DNA from 3 places in the Streptomyces albireticuli genome. Region 1 is predicted to be linked to each of the others. Evidence: riboswitches for the same ligand, from Rfam matches in the RefSeq annotation. Region 1 holds a riboswitch; each other region holds the start of a gene.
What was found. Region 1 has a riboswitch for thiamine pyrophosphate ahead of thiO (glycine oxidase ThiO). Riboswitches for the same ligand answer to the same signal wherever they lie in the genome.

Region 1 (5,403 bases):
GCCCGGGGACGGCCGCGGACGGGGCCGGGACGTCCTCGTGCAGGTGCTGGTAGAGAATCTGGGCCGGGGTGGTGCCGCCGTGCGGCTTGGCGCCCGTGAGCATCTCGTAGAGCACCACGCCGCAGGCGTAGACGTCCACGCGGGTGTCGGCGGTGCCGTGCTCGATCTGCTCGGGGGCCAGGTACGACACCGTGCCCAGCACCGAGCCGGTGGAGGCCGAGGTGTGGGTGTCCACGGCCCGTACGAGCCCGAAGTCGGCGACCTTCACCCGGCCGTCGTCGCCGATCAGGACGTTCTCCGGCTTCATGTCGCGGTGGATCAGCCCCGCGAGGTGGGCCGCGCCGAGCGCCGCGAGCACCGGCTCCAGGATGTCCAGGGCCGCGCGGGGCTGGAGGGCGCCGCGCTCGCGCAGGACGTCGCGCAGGGTGCAGCCGGGTACGTACTCCATCGCTATGTAGACGTAGCCGCGGTCGGTGCCCTGATCGGAGACGCTCACCACATTGGGGTGGTCGAGCCGGGCGGCCGACCTCGCCTCGCGGATGAAGCGCTCGACGAAAGCGGCGTCCCCGGCGAGACCGGGGTGCATCACCTTCAGCGCGAGCACGCGGTCGAGCCGGGTGTCCACGGCCCGGTAGACCGTGGCCATCCCGCCGACGGCGATCCGGGCGTCGACCCGGTAGCGGCCGTCGAGCACGTTCCCGACGAGCGGGTCCCCTAGCGTCGTATCCACGGGACGAGTCTAAGAGGCCGCGCGGGCGGGCCGGTTTCTCCCCTGCCCGGCCCGCGCCGGTACGGCTACGCGCCGAACGCCGGACGCTCCGGGTCCAGGCGTGCCAGCCCCTCCGCGGGGGAGGACGCCTCCGCGAAGTGGCGGCGCGGGATCCGGCCCGCCCGGTGCGCCAGGCGGCCGGCCTCGACCGCGTGCCGCATCGCCTCCGCCATCAGGACGGGCTCCTGGGCGCGGGTGACCGCCGAGGCGAGCATCACGGCCGCGCAGCCCAGCTCCATCGCGAGGGCCGCGTCCGAGGCGGTGCCGGCGCCCGCGTCGAGGACCACGGGGACGCCCGCCCGCTCGGTGATCAGCTGGAAGTTGTGCGGGTTGCGGATGCCGAGGCCGGAGCCGATGGGGGAGCCCAGCGGCATGATCGCGGCGCAGCCGACGTCCTCCAGCTTCCGGGCGAGGACCGGGTCGTCGTTGGTGTACGGCAGCACCGTGAAGCCGTCGTCGACCAGTATCTCCGCGGCGTCCAGCAGCTCGACCGGGTCGGGCAGCAGGGTGCGCTCGTCGGCGATCACCTCCAGCTTGACCCAGTCCGTGCCGAGCGCCTCCCGGGCCAGCCGGGCGGTGAGGACGGCCTCGCCGGCCGTGTAGCAGCCCGCGGTGTTCGGCAGGACGCGGATGCCGTGCCTGCCGAGCACCGACAGCACGGAGCCCCGCACGCTCGCGTCCAGCCGGCGCATCGCGACGGTGGTCAGCTCGGTGCCGGAGGCCAGCAGGGCGCGCTCCATGACCTCCAGGCTGGGTGCCCCGCCCGTGCCCATGATCAGGCGCGAGGTGAAGGTGGTGTCCGCGATGGTGAGCAGATCGTCTGCCATCGGAGCTGATCAGCCTCCCTGCACTGCGGTGAGGACCTCGACGCGGTCGCCGGCGCCGAGCGTGGTGGCGGACCACTGGCCGCGCGGGACGACCGCCTCGTTGACGGCGGCCGCGACACCGCCGCGCGCGGTGGTGAGGGACCCGACGAGGGTGTCCAGGGTCAGGCCCGCGGGGATCGCGCGGCTCTCGCCGTTGACGCTGATGCCCACCTGGGCCTCGGGGCGGTCGGTGGGGTCGCTGGGGTTCATACGGGCAGCTCCTGAAGGGCGTTCGCGAAGCGTCGGGGGGAGAAGGGGCGGGCCTCGTCGGGCAGCCGCCCGGAGGTCAGCACCTCGGCCATGACGTCACCCGTCACCGGTGTGAGCAGCACGCCATTGCGGTGGTGGCCGGTGGCGGTGTGCAGGCCGGGCAGGGCCGTGGGGCCGAGCAGCGGGGCGTTGTCGGGGGAGCCGGGGCGCAGTCCGGCGAGGGTCTCCACCAGAGGCAGTTCGGTGATGCCGGGCACCAGCTCATGGGCGTCCCGCAGCAGTTCGTAGACCCCGCCCGCGGTGACGGTGGTGTCCCAGCCGAGCTCCTCGGTGGTCGCGCCGACGACCAGCTCGCCGTTCTCGCGCGGCACCAGGTACACCGGGCAGCCGCGCACCACGGCCCGCACGGTCCGGGAGAGGAAGGGCGCGTAGCCGGCCGGCACCCGCAGCCGCAGGATCTGGCCCTTCACCGGGCGGACCGGCGGCAGGACGCCCTCGGGTACGCCCGCCAGGCAGCCGCTGCGGCTGCCCGCCGCGAGCACGGTCTGTCCGGCGGACAGCCGCTCACCGTCCGCGAGTTCGGCGCCGGTGGCGCGGCCGCCCGCGCACAGCAGCCGCGTCGCGGCCGCGCGGTGGAAGATCACCCCGGCCCGCTCGCAGGCCGTGAGCAGGGCGCCCGCGAGCCGCCGCGGATCCGTCTGGTGGTCGCCGTCCACCCGCACACCCCCGCGCACGCCGGGCGCGAGCATCGGCTCCAGCCGGCGGCACTCGCGCCCGGACAGCCACTCCGCGTCGAGCCCGCAGGCGCGCTGGAGGGCGTGCAGTTCCCGCAGGTGCGCCCGGTCGTCGGCGTCGAGGGCGACGGCGAGCGTGCCGCACGCGCGGTACCCGGTGTCCCGGCCGCTCGCCTCCTCCAGCTCGGCCGTGAACGCGGGGTAGCGCCGGGCCGATTCCAGGTTCAGCGCGAGCAGGGTCTGCTCGCCGTAGTGCAGTTCGGTCACCGCGGCCAGCATCCCGGCGGCGACGTGCGCCGCCCCGCCGCCGGGCGCGGGGTCCGCGAGCGCGGTGCGCAGCCCGCGCTGCGCCGCGCGCCACGCCGTGACCAGACCGATGACACCGCCGCCGACGACGAGGACGTCGTACGTCCCCGGTGACGCGGTGGAAGACGCGTACATGGGTGTCCAGCCCCTCCCTTCGCCGGCATGACCCGGATCAGGTTCGTACGGTCGGAGGCCGTCCAGCCTCCCTCTCAGCCCGGTGCGTCCGGGCTCCCGCGAGTGCTTGCACCGGCCACCCTAGTACGCGCCGGGAAGCGACCGGAAGGCCGCTCGGACCCGGGCGGGCGGGGCGCCGGGAGCACCCGGAACGGTGGCCGCGCGCCGTGGTGTCCGCGGCCGACTGGTGAATGACCTTGTGTCGGACGTCTCGCTGCACGGTGCTGCGGGGAAGCCCGGCCCCCGCCCTACAGTGATCGGGTGAGCGACCAGACGAATACCTCCAGTGACCGGCGCGTCGTCATCGTGGGTGCCGGCATGGCCGGGGTGCAGACGGCGGTGGCCCTGCGCGAACAGGGCTGGCAGGGCACGATCACTCTGCTGGGGGCCGAGCCCCACCGGCCGTACGACCGGCCTCCCCTGTCCAAAGCGGTGCTGCTCGGCAAGGCCGAGGGCTCGGCGTTCGAGGTGGACTTCGCGTCCCTGGGCATAGATCTGCGCCTCGGGCGGGAGGTCACCGCGCTGCGCGCCGAGGAGCGCGTGCTGGAGACCTCCGCCGGGCCGGTGCCCTACGACGTGCTGGTCATCGCCACCGGCGCCCGGCCCGTCGAGCTGCCCGGCAGCGAGGGCGTGCCCGGCGTCCACCTGCTGCGCACCCTGGACGACGCGGAGGGCCTGCGTCCGGTGCTGGCCGAGCAGCGGGACGTGGTGGCCGTCGGCGCGGGCTGGATCGGTGCCGAGTTCGCGACGGCCGCCCGGGAGGCGGGCTGCGCGGTCACCGTCGTCGAGGCCGCCGACCGGCCGCTGGCGGGCGCCCTGCCCGCCGAGGTCGCCGCCCACATGGCCGCCTGGTACGCCGACAGCGGCGCCCGGCTGCTCACCGGCGCGCGGGTGGCCGCCGTGGAGGACGGCGCGGTGCTGCTCGCGGACGGCACCCGGCTGCCGGCCGGCGCGGTGGTCGTCGGCATCGGCGCCCGGCCGGACACCGACTGGCTGGCGGACTCCGGGATCGCGCTCGCGGCGGATCGTTCCGTCGCCACCGACGACCGGCTGCGCGCCTCCCTGCCCGACGTCTACGCGGTGGGCGACTGCGCGTCCTTCCCGTCCGCCCGCTACGGCGAGCGGCTGCTCGTCCACCACTGGGACAACGCCCTCCAGGGCCCGCGGACCGTCGCCGAGAACATCGCCCTCGGCCCGGCCGAGGGCCCCGTCTACGACCCGGTGCCCTACTTCTGGTCGGAGCAGTTCGGCAGGTTCGTGCAGTACGCGGGCCACCACGTCGACGGTGACGAGCTCGTCTGGCGCGGCGACCCCACCGGTGCGGCCTGGACGGTGTGCTGGCTGCGCGGCGACGTCCTCGTGGCGCTGCTGGCCGTCGGCCGGCCCCGGGACCTGGCGCAGGGCCGCAAGCTCATCGAGCGCGGCGCGGCCGTGGACCGGGAGAAGGCGGCGAACCCGTCGGTGCCCCTGAAGTCCGCCGGACTGTGACGGCTTTCCGGCCGGGGCCCGGCCGGCGCGCGGCCGGGCCCCGGCCGCGTCCCGGCCCGTGTCCCGACCGGGCTCCGGGGGGTTCGCGCCCGCTCGCCGGCCGGGTTTCCGGCCGGTTTCCTGACGACCCGCTGACGCCGGGTCGGGTCAACCCGGCTACCGACTGTCAGTCCCAGATGGCAGGCTTGTCCTGTGACCGAGATTGACGCAAAGATCGATGCTCTCGTCCCCGCCTGGCTCAACCTCCCCGACATCGCCGAAAAGCTCGGCGTCGAGGTGACGCGCGTCCGGCAGCTGGTCAAGGAGGGCCAGCTGATCGCGGTGCGCCGTGGCGAGAACCGAGTGCTCATGGTGCCCGCCGACTTCATCGGCGACGGCAAGGTGGTCAAGGGGCTGTCCGGAACCCTGACCCTGCTGCGGGACGACGGCTTCAGCGACGAGGAGATGCTGGAGTGGCTCTTCACCGCGGACCCCACCCTGCCGGGCACCCCGGCGCAGGCCCTGCGCGAGAATCGCGGCACGGAGGTGAAGCGCCGCGCCCAGGCGCTGGCCGTCTGACCCGCCGGCGGCGCCGTAGACGCGTGCGACACCCGTAGAGAAAGACCGCGAAAACCGTCCGGCGTACGGGCGTGGGGCCCGGCCCCGCGCCCGTACGCCGCCGACCCGGGGGAGAACACCCGATGTCCGTCACCGCGCGCGAGCGGCTCGCCGACGCCCGGCTGTATCTGTGCACCGACGCCCGCAAGCGCCAGGGCGACCTGCCGGAGTTCCTGGACGCGGTGCTCGCCTCGGGCGTGGACATCGTGCAGCTGCGCGACAAGGGCATGGAGGCGGGGGAGGAGCTGGAGCACCTCGC
Region 2 (5,403 bases), 1.8 Mb from region 1:
TCGCAGTCGTCCTCGACGGGCACACCCGCCCGGCACGCGGGGCCGCGTCGCCCCCGGTCGTGGCCGCGGAGCCCCGGCCGTACGTTCACCGACCCGTACGCCACCGTCCCGTACGTCACCGACACGTACGCCGCCACCGTCCCGTACGAACCCCGGCCGGTCGGGCCGGCCCGGCCGCTTTTCGGCCAGTTGTCGCGCGACCACGTCCCGCCCCGGTTCTCCGCCGGCCCGGCCGCCCGCCCCTTGACGGCCTCCGTCCGTCCGACGGCACCCACCCTTTGACGGCCCCCGTCTCGTCCCGCCCCGCGCCCCACCGGTAGCCCAAGGTCGCCGCCATCATGGCGGCGACCTCCAGCCGTGTCTCCCCCGCGGTCACTTCGCCCGGCGGCGCCTGCCACCCCGCGACCTGGCCTTCGCCGTCCCCGCGTGGTGCCGGTCGGCGCTGACGACGAGCGCCGCCAGCGCGGTCGTCACCGGGACCGAGGCCACCAGACCGATGCTGCCGACGAGCGTCCGGACGATCTCCTCCGCGACGATCTCGCTGGTCGCGACCGTGCCGATCCCGCTGTCCGCGATGGAGAAGAGGAGCAGCAGCGGCAGCGAGGCGCCCGCGTAGGCGAGCACGAGGGTGTTGACCACCGACGCGATGTGGTCCCGGCCGATGCGCATCGCCGCACCGTAGAGCTTGCGCCAACTCGCGCTCGGATCGGCCTCCTTCAGCTCCCAGACCGCCGACGTCTGCGTCACCGTGACGTCGTCCAGCACGCCCAGCGAGCCGATGATGATGCCCGCGAGCAGCAGGCCCTGGATCCCGATCTCCGGATAGAGGCCGTGCACCAGGCCGGTCTGGTCGTCGGTGTCGCCCGTCAGGTGCGCCCAGTCGGTGAACAGCGAGCCGAGCAGGCCGATCAGCACCAGCGAGGTGAGCGTGCCGACGACCGCCACGGACGTACGGGCGTTGAGGCCGTGGCACATGTAGAGCGCGATCAGCATGATCGCGCTGCCGCCGATCACGGCCACCAGCAGGGGGTCCGAGCCCTGGAGGATGGCGGGCAGGATGAACAGCGTCAGCACCCCGAAGCTGATCACGAGGGCGGCCAGCGCGAAGAGTCCGCGCAGCCGGCCGACCACGACCACCGCCAGCGCGAACACGCCGGCGAGCAGGGCCATCGGCAGGGTCCGGTCCACGTCCGAGACCGCGTACTGGAGGTTCTTCGGCGCCTTCGGGGCGTAGGAGAGCACGACCTTCTGGCCGACCTCGTAGCGCCGCGAGGCGTTCGGCTGCACGAGCTCGGTGAACTTACGGCCCTTGTCGGGACCCGAGGTGACCTCGATCTCCGACTTCTCGCAGGGGCCCTGCGGTTTCGGCGGCCCGCCGGGCCCGCCCGGCCCCCCGCCGCCCTGCTGGGGGCCGCCGCCCTGCGGCTGCCCGCCCGCCTTCACACAGTCCTGCTCCTCGATCTTCACCACCCGGCCGGACTCCGTGTGCTGGTCGACGCCGAGGCCGGTGTGCGTGTGCGGGGGAGCGCCGCCCGGCCAGAGCAGGACGAGCCCGGCGAGCACGGCGACGGCGAAGGGGATCAGCACCGCCGCGATGACCTTGCGCAGGTGGCCGGAGACGGGGGAGGGCGGTCCGTGGCTGTGGGCATGGCTGTGCCCGTGGCCGTGTCCGTGGGGGGTGTGGCCATGCGCGTGGTCATGGGACTGGCCGGGTGCGTGGGGCTGAGGGTCCGTGGGGGTCACGCACCGATCATCGCAAGCCCCTCTGGCACTCCGGTCGGGGGAAGCGCTAGCGTTGTGGCACCTTTGCAATCGCGGGAGCTCGGAGCACCGGGCTGAGAGGGCGCTGACCTCCGTAGGGATCTACGGAAGCCGCTGCGTCGACCGCCGAACCTGTTACCGGGTAATGCCGGCGTAGGGAGTTCTGGTCTCATGACCTCGCAGGATGCACGCACGTCCGAAACCGGTCGGCAGATCGGCTGGCACAAGGACTACGTGACCGGCTCGCGGCCGGACCTCAGGGTTCCGGTGCGGCGGGTGCATCTCACCAACGGGCGGGACGTCCAGCTGTACGACACCTCGGGCCCGTACACCGACCCGGCCGTGGAGACGGACGTCCGTCGCGGCCTCCAGCCGCTCCGGGAGAACTGGATCATCGGCCGCGGCGACACCGAGGAGTACGCCGGGCGCCCGATGCGCCCGGAGGACGACGGCCTCAAGCACACCTCTCCGCGCGGGGGTCTGAAGAACCTCGACGCGGTCTTCCCCGGCCGCCCGCGCCTGCCCCGCAAGGGCCGGGGCGGCGCCGCCGTGACCCAGCTCGCGTACGCCCGCCGCGGTGAGATCACCGAGGAGATGGAGTACGTGGCCCTCCGGGAGAACGTCTCTCCCGAGACCGTCCGGGAGGAGATCGCGGCCGGCCGGGCCGTCCTCCCGGCGAATGTGAACCACCCGGAGATCGAGCCGATGATCATCGGCAAGAAGTTCCTGGTCAAGGTGAACGCCAACATCGGCAACTCCGCCGTCACCTCCTCGATCGAGGAGGAGGTCGAGAAGATGACGTGGGCGACCCGCTGGGGCGCCGACACGGTGATGGACCTCTCCACCGGCCGCAACATCCACACCACCCGCGAGTGGGTGCTGCGCAACTCCCCCGTGCCGATCGGCACCGTGCCGCTCTACCAGGCCCTGGAGAAGGTCGACGGCAAGGCCGAGGAGCTCACCTGGGAGATCTACAAGGACACGGTCATCGAGCAGGCCGAGCAGGGCGTCGACTACATGACCGTCCACGCGGGCGTGCTGCTGCGCTACGTCCCGCTGACCGCCCGCCGCAAGACGGGCATCGTCTCGCGCGGCGGTTCGATCATGGCCGCGTGGTGCCTCGCGCACCACAAGGAGTCGTTCCTCTACGAGAACTTCGAGGAGCTCTGCGAGATCCTCGCCTCGTACGACGTCACCTACTCGCTCGGCGACGGCCTGCGCCCCGGCTCGATCGCGGACGCCAACGACGAGGCGCAGTTCGCCGAGCTGAAGACCCTCGGCGAGCTCAACACCATCGCCAAGCGGCACCACGTCCAGACGATGATCGAGGGCCCCGGGCACGTCCCGATGCACAAGATCAAGGAGAACATCGACCTCCAGCAGGAGATCTGCGAGGAGGCGCCGTTCTACACCCTCGGCCCGCTGACCACCGACGTCGCGCCCGCGTACGACCACATCACCTCGGGCATCGGCGCCGCGATGATCGCCTGGTGGGGCACGGCCATGCTCTGCTACGTCACGCCCAAGGAGCACCTGGGCCTGCCGGACCGCGACGACGTCAAGACCGGTGTGATCACCTACAAGATCGCGGCCCACGCGGCGGACCTCGCCAAGGGCCACCCGGGCGCCCAGGACTGGGACGACGCGCTGTCCGACGCCCGCTTCGAGTTCCGCTGGGAGGACCAGTTCAACCTGGCCCTCGACCCGGAGACGGCCCGCGCCTTCCACGACGAGACGCTGCCCGCCGAGCCGGCCAAGACGGCGCACTTCTGCTCGATGTGCGGCCCGAAGTTCTGTTCGATGAAAATCAGCAGAAGCATCACAGAGCAGTTCGCCCCTGACCTGGCCGGTTCGGCCAGCGATCAGGAGGTAGAAGCAGGGATGCTTCAGAAGTCGAAGGAGTTCGCAGCCGCAGGCAACCGGGTCTACCTGCCGCTCGCGGACTGACAGGAGATTGTCCGACCACCGAGCGGCTCTGGCTAATGCCTGGGTCGCTCGGCGGTTCGAGACTGTGTTGCCGAGCGCCTCAAGACAACTGTGATGTCGCCGTGGTCAGTGATCCATGGGGCGGTGGGGCGCCGTGCTCCAGGTACTGCGGATGATCTTGTTCGCGTGCCGTGATCGCTTGCTTTACGCGGCGGGCGAGCCTCGGAATCAGTAGCTGATCGACGGCATCCGCCGGATGGAACTCGGCGGCGAGGATCTCGTCGCCGTCAGGCTTGATCGCGTTCAGGTCCTCCAGACGCAGCTCACCGCCGTTGAAGACGTACAGCATCTTGTCGCCCTCGGCCGCGTTCGGTGCCCAGTCCACGACCAGGAGCGCGCCGATAGCCGGCGTGATCCCTAGCTCTTCCTCCACCTCGCGACGGCACGCGGCCAGAGGGGACTCCCCCTCCTCGATGTATCCGCCGGGGATCTCCCACTTGGGCTTGTATGAGGGGCGGACCAACAGCACGTGTCCCTTGTCGTTGAAGAACAACGCACCCGCTGCCATGCGCGGGCGGGCTGGGCGCCGGTTCTGCTCTGTCTCCGTCATGCGCCGACCCTACTGACCCAGCCTTCGGGCGCCGTACTCGCCTCATCGCCCTGTCGTTGGAACCTGCATCGTGTGAAACTCAGTTCGGCGGCTACGGAGGCAGCGATGCGTGGGATGACCGACCACATGGATTTCGGCAAGCGCGTGAGGTTCTACCGGGAGCGGCGGGGGCTGCACCAGTGGCAGCTGGGTGAGCTGTTGAACCGCTCCGAGGACTGGGTGTACCGCGTCGAGTCCGGCCGCATCCCGGTGAACACCGTCAAGATGCTGGCCGACTTAGCCGACGCCCTCCGCGTCCACCTCGAGGATCTCCAGGGAACTCCCGTGCTCCTTGAGGACCAGGGCGACCACAAGGCCAGCGTCCCGGCGATCCGCGACGCGTTGATGCAGTCGCGCTGGCTCTCCGACTCGCTGTACGACCGCAGGGACCCACCTCACCTTGAGCGCTTGACGGCGGAGGTTGATCGGGCGTGGCGTCTCTATCAGGGGTCGAAGTACGCGCGGCTCGGAGAAGTCCTCCCCGGCCTGCTGGCGGACGGACGGTTGGCGACCCAGGCGTACGCCGGAGGGGACGACAAGCGGCGGGCCTTACGAGATTTCGCGCTGGCCTTGCATGTCGCCGCGGCCTACCTCCGGAAGCTGGGTGAGACGAACCTGGCCTGGATCGCCGTGGATCAGGGCGCCATCGCTGCCAGCGAGACGGAAGACCCCACCGTGATCCTCGCGCTCCGGCGGGGCGCCGCTCACGTCCAGCTCGGTGCCGGCCTTGCGGAGAAGGCGGTGAACGGCACTCTCGACGCTGCCCGCGAGCTGCCCCCGGGCTGGTGGGAATCCTCACCGACAGCCCTCTCCCTCTACGGGACGCTCTTCCTTAACGGCTCGGTCGCTGCGTCCCGCATGGGCGATCGTGCCCAGACCAGGGAGATGCTGGGGCAGGCCAAGCGAGCGGCTGAACGGCTCGGCGTGGGCCATGACGAGATGTGGACCGCCTTCGGCCCTGCAAACGTGGAGATCCACCGCCTGGCCACGGCCCTGGAGTTCGAGGACTTCCAGTGCGCCGTGGACATAGTGCCGGGCATCCAGGGAACCGGCCTGCCGGCCGAACG
Region 3 (5,403 bases), 3.3 Mb from region 1:
AACTGTCCGGCGAGGCATTCGCCGGCGGCGGGGGCCTCGGTGTCGACCCCGATGTCGTGCACGCGATCGCCCGCGAGATCGCGGCGGTCGTCCGCGACGGGTACGAGATCGCCGTCGTGATCGGCGGCGGCAACTTCTTCCGCGGCGCCGAGCTCCAGCAGCGCGGCATGGACCGGGCCCGGTCGGACTACATGGGCATGCTCGGCACCGTCATGAACTGCCTCGCCCTCCAGGACTTCCTGGTCAAGGAAGGCATCGAGACGCGGGTGCAGACCGGCATCACCATGGGCCAGGTCGCCGAGCCGTTCATCCCGCTGCGCGCGGTACGCCACCTGGAGAAGGGCCGCGTCGTCATCTTCGGCGCGGGCATGGGCATGCCCTACTTCTCCACCGACACCACCGCCGCCCAGCGCGCCCTGGAGATCCACGCCGAGGCGATCCTGATGGGCAAGAACGGCGTCGACGGGGTCTACGACTCCGACCCGAAGAAGAACCCCGACGCGGTGAAGTTCGACGCCCTCGAGTACGGCGAGGTGCTCTCCCGCGGCCTCAAGGTCGCCGACGCCACCGCCATCTCCCTGTGCATGGACAACAAGCTCCCGATCCTGGTCTTCGAGCTGCTGGCCGAGGGCAACATCGCCCGCGCGGTCAAGGGTGAGAAGATCGGCACGCTCGTGAGCGACGAGAGCACGCGGGCCTGACCGCCCGCACCGCCGTCCGTGGCTCTCACGCCCGATGCGGACGGCAACTCCGTGCCGTGGGAAGACCTCGGCACGGGGATGGACAACGGCCTGCCGGTCGGACACCGTGCAGGAGAAGACGCGCGCAGGGGCGAGGCTCTGCTTACTGATAACACCAGGAGCAAGTGGTGATCGAAGAGATCCTCCTCGAGGCCGAGGAGAAGATGGAGAAGGCCGTTGTGGTCGCCAAGGAGGACTTCGCGGCGATCCGCACCGGGCGTGCGCACCCGGCGATGTTCAACAAGATCGTGGCGGACTACTACGGTGCGCTGACGCCGATCAACCAGCTGGCGTCCTTCTCGGTGCCGGAGCCGCGCATGGCCGTGGTGACGCCGTTCGACAAGACCGCGCTGCGCAACATCGAGCAGGCGATCCGTGACTCGGACCTCGGCGTCAACCCGAGCAACGACGGCAACATCATCCGGGTGACGTTCCCGGAGCTGACCGAGCAGCGCCGCAGGGACTACGTCAAGGTCGCCAAGACCAAGGCCGAGGACGCCAAGGTCTCGATCCGCTCCATCCGCCGCAAGGCCAAGGACGCCCTGGACAAGCTGGTCAAGGACAAGGAGTCCGGCGAGGACGAGGTGCGCCGCGCGGAGAAGGAGCTCGACGACACCACCGCGAAGTACGTCGCGCAGGTGGACGAGCTGCTCAAGCACAAGGAAGCCGAGCTCCTCGAGGTCTGATGAACGAGACATCCTGGGGGACCCCGCAGGCAACCGCGTACTGGGGGTCCACCGACCGGGGGCCCTCCTCTGCGGCCCCCTCGGCGGGTCCTGTGCGCGAGGCGGGCGACGCGGCGCAGACTCGCCCCATGCCCATCGTGCCCGCCGCAGGCGGAGACCAGGACGACCGTGACCAGGGGGCCGCCCACCTTCGCGGCCCCCTGTTCCGCGATGAACAGGAGCCCGACATCCGGCCCCAGGACCCGCCCCCGGTGCCCGCTTCCCCGCAGGCCCCGAAGTCGGGGAAGAAGAGCGCCGGCCGCGATCTGCGGGCCGCGATAGGGGTGGGACTGGGCCTCGGCGCGGTCATCCTCGCCTCCCTGTTCATCTACAAGCCCGTCTTCCTCGGCGTCATCGTGCTCGCCGTGGTCGTCGGGCTGTGGGAGCTGACCTCCCGGCTCGCCGAGAAGAAGGCCGTCCGGGCCCCCCTGGTGCCGCTGGCGCTCGGTGGTGCCGCGATGGTCATCGCGGGCTATGTGAACGGCGCCGAGGGCGCGTGGGTGGCCATGGCCTTCACCGCGCTGGCCGTGCTCGTATGGCGCATGACGGAGCCGCCGGACGACTACCTCAAGGACGTCACGGCGGGCATCTTCGCGGCGTTCTACGTGCCCTTCCTCGCCACGTTCGTGGCGCTGATGCTGGCCGCGGACGACGGTGCGTGGCGGGTGCTGACCTTCCTGATCCTCACGGTGGTCAGCGACACCGGCGCGTACGCGGTGGGCTGGAAGTTCGGCAAGCGCAAGCTGGCGCCGCGCATCAGCCCCGGCAAGACCCGCGAGGGCCTGGTCGGCGCGGTGGTGTTCGCCATGGTGGCGGGCGCGCTGTGCATGCACTTCCTGATCGACGACGGGGCGTGGTGGCAGGGTCTGCTGCTCGGTCTCGCCGTCGCGGCCAGCGCCACGCTGGGCGACCTCGGTGAGTCCATGATCAAGCGGGATCTCGGGATCAAGGACATGGGCGCGCTGCTGCCCGGCCACGGCGGGATCATGGACCGGCTGGACTCCCTGCTGCCGACGGCTCCGGTCGTCTGGCTGCTGATGGTGGTCTTCGTCGGAGGTGGCTGACCGGGCGGGCACCCCGTCCGACCTGCTGTTTCTCGTGTTGAAGGGTTCGTCGTCCACAGGGCGGCGGGCCCTTCTTCGTATGTCTGCGACACTGGTAGGACCATGCCTGCACCTGGAGAACTCACCTTTGTCGCGCCGCGCGGGGCCAAGAAGCCCCCGCGGCACCTTGCCGATCTTTCGCCCGCCGAGCGCCGTGAGGCGGTCGCCGCGATCGGCGAGAAGCCGTTCCGCGCCAAGCAGCTGTCGCAGCACTATTTCGCGCGGTACGCGCACGACCCGGCGGCATGGACGGACATCCCGGCGGCGGCCCGCGAGAAGCTCGCGGCCGAGCTGCTGCCGGAGCTGATGAGCGTCGTCCGGCACATCTCGTGCGACGACGACACCACCCGTAAGACCCTCTGGCGGCTGCACGACGGCAAGCTGGTGGAGTCCGTGCTCATGCGCTACCCCGACCGGGTCACCATGTGCATCAGCTCCCAGGCCGGCTGCGGTATGAACTGCCCGTTCTGCGCCACCGGCCAGGCGGGCCTGGACCGCAATCTGTCGACCGCCGAGATCGTCCACCAGATCGTGGACGGCATGCGCGCGCTGCGCGACGGCGAGGTCCCGGGCGGCCCCGCCCGGCTGTCCAACATCGTCTTCATGGGCATGGGCGAGCCCCTCGCGAACTACAAGCGGGTCGTCGGCGCCATCCGCCGCCTCACCGACCCCGAGCCGGACGGCCTCGGCCTCTCCCAGCGCGGCATCACGGTCTCCACCGTCGGCCTGGTCCCGGCGATGCACCGCTTCGCCGACGAGGGCTTCAAGTGCCGCCTCGCCGTCTCGCTGCACGCGCCGGACGACGACCTGCGCGACACCCTGGTCCCCGTGAACACCCGCTGGAAGGTCCGCGAGGTCCTCGACGCCGCGTGGGAGTACGCCGAGAAGTCCGGCCGCCGGATCTCCATCGAGTACGCCCTGATCCGCGACATCAACGACCAGGCCTGGCGTGGTGACCTCCTCGGCCGGCTCCTCAAGGGCAAGCGGGTGCACGTCAACCTCATCCCGCTGAACCCGACCCCGGGCTCCAAGTGGACGGCCTCCCGCCCGGAGGACGAGCGGGCCTTCGTCGAGGCGATCGCCGCCCACGGCGTGCCGGTGACCGTCCGGGACACCCGCGGCCAGGAGATCGACGGCGCCTGCGGGCAGCTGGCTGCCACCGAGCGCTGAACACGACCCGCCGGAGGCGCACTGATACTGTGCCTTCGCACAAATGAACAATCCGACAGGGGAGCGCGCGAGCGCTGAGAGTGCGGCACAGGCCGCAGACCCTCGGACCTGATCCGGGTCATACCGGCGTAGGGAGTCAGCATCACCATGAACACCAATCTCCGGCGTGCCCTCGGGGCTGCCGTCGTCGCCGCGCTCGGTCTGCCCGTGCTGGCCGCCTGCGGCGGCTCGGGCGGCTCCGACGGGGCCGACGGCGGCAAGACCGTCACCCTCGTCTCGCACGACTCCTTCGTCGTCTCGGACGGTGTCCTGAAGGACTTCGAGAAGGAGAGCGGCTACACCGTCAAGGTGATCAAGAGCGGCGACGCCGGCTCGGCCGTCAACCAGGCGATCCTGTCCAAGAGCCACCCGCAGGGCGACGTCTTCTTCGGCGTCGACAACACCCTGCTCTCCCGGGCGCTGGACCAGGACCTCTTCACGCCCTACGAGGCCAAGGGCCTCAACCGGGTGCCGAAGAACCTCCAGGCCGACGCCGCCCGGCACCGGGTCACCCCGGTCGACACCGGCGACATCTGCGTCAACTACGACCGCGCGTACTTCGCCGACCACAAGCTGGCCCCGCCGCAGACCCTCGACGACCTGATCAAGCCGGAGTACAAGAACCTCCTCGTCACCGAGAACGCCGCCACCTCCTCGCCCGGCCTCGCCTTCCAGCTCGCCACCGTCGCCAAGTACGGCGACGACGGCTGGCAGGACTACTGGAAGAAGCTCAAGGCCAACGGCGTGGAGGTCGTGAGCGGCTGGGAGCAGGCGTACAGCGAGCGCTTCTCCGGCTCGGCCGGCGGCAAGAAGGCCAAGGGCGACAAGCCGCTGGTCGTCTCCTACGCCTCCAGCCCGCCCGCCGAGGTGATGGGCGTGAAGCCGGAGCCCAAGGAGGCCCCCACCGGGGTCGCGACGGGCACCTGCTTCCAGCAGACGGAGTTCGCCGGCCTGCTCAAGGGCGCGAAGAACACCAAGGGCGGCCAGGCCCTGATCGACTTCCTGCTGAGCAGGAAGTTCCAGGAGGACATGCCCCTCCAGATGTTCGTCCGGCCCGCCAACCAGGACGCCGCGCTGCCCGAGCTGTTCACCAAGTACGGCGTGAAGGTCACGGATCCCCACACCCTCGACCCGGAGAAGATCGCCAAGAACCGCGAGCAGTGGGTCAAGGCATGGTCCTCGATCGTCCTGAAGTAGAAGCCCTCCGGGCACCCCGCCGGCCGGACCCCCGGCCGGCGCTCCGGCAGACGGCGGTGCGGTTCGGCCTGATGGTCGTGCCGCTCGCCTTCTTCGGGGTCTTCTTCGCCTATCCCGTCACCGCCATCGTCCTCCGCGGTCTCAAGGACGGCGGCCGGTGGCACTTCGGGCGCGTGGGCGAGGTGCTCGCCGACCCGGCGATCGGCCACGTCCTGTGGTTCACCACCTGGCAGGCGGCCGCCTCCACGGCCCTGACGCTCGCCCTCGCCCTTCCCGGCGCGTACGTCTTCGCGCGCTTCGAATTCCCCGGGAAGCGGCTGCTGCGGGCGGTGGTGACCGTCCCCTTCGTGCTGCCCACCGTCGTCGTGGGATCGGCCTTCCTGGCACTCCTCGGCCGGGGCGGGCTGCTGGACGAGCTCTGGGGCGTCC

Region 2: another riboswitch for thiamine pyrophosphate. It lies ahead of thiC (phosphomethylpyrimidine synthase ThiC); the one in region 1 lies ahead of thiO (glycine oxidase ThiO).
Region 3: another riboswitch for thiamine pyrophosphate. It lies ahead of SMD11_RS09490 (thiamine ABC transporter substrate-binding protein); the one in region 1 lies ahead of thiO (glycine oxidase ThiO).

What each region holds. Positions count from the first base shown of each region.
Region 1 is NZ_CP021744.1:5,636,867-5,642,269, forward strand. It holds gene pknB (Stk1 family PASTA domain-containing Ser/Thr kinase) at 1-730, opposite strand, end outside; gene SMD11_RS24390 (thiazole synthase) at 796-1,596, opposite strand; gene thiS (sulfur carrier protein ThiS) at 1,606-1,845, opposite strand; gene thiO (glycine oxidase ThiO) at 1,842-3,020, opposite strand; TPP riboswitch at 3,018-3,130, opposite strand; gene SMD11_RS24405 (NAD(P)/FAD-dependent oxidoreductase) at 3,378-4,547, shown strand; gene SMD11_RS24410 (Rv2175c family DNA-binding protein) at 4,740-5,105, shown strand; gene thiE (thiamine phosphate synthase) at 5,228-5,403, shown strand, end outside.
Region 2 is NZ_CP021744.1:3,877,456-3,882,858, reverse strand. It holds gene SMD11_RS16625 (hypothetical protein) at 1-275, opposite strand, end outside; gene SMD11_RS16620 (YibE/F family protein) at 373-1,743, opposite strand; TPP riboswitch at 1,805-1,939, shown strand; gene thiC (phosphomethylpyrimidine synthase ThiC) at 1,933-3,708, shown strand; gene SMD11_RS16610 (NUDIX domain-containing protein) at 3,788-4,297, opposite strand; gene SMD11_RS16605 (helix-turn-helix domain-containing protein) at 4,412-5,403, shown strand, end outside.
Region 3 is NZ_CP021744.1:2,304,846-2,310,248, reverse strand. It holds gene pyrH (UMP kinase) at 1-701, shown strand, start outside; gene frr (ribosome recycling factor) at 869-1,426, shown strand; gene SMD11_RS09500 (phosphatidate cytidylyltransferase) at 1,426-2,529, shown strand; gene rlmN (23S rRNA (adenine(2503)-C(2))-methyltransferase RlmN) at 2,632-3,738, shown strand; TPP riboswitch at 3,786-3,890, shown strand; gene SMD11_RS09490 (thiamine ABC transporter substrate-binding protein) at 3,886-4,974, shown strand; gene SMD11_RS09485 (ABC transporter permease) at 5,046-5,403, shown strand, end outside.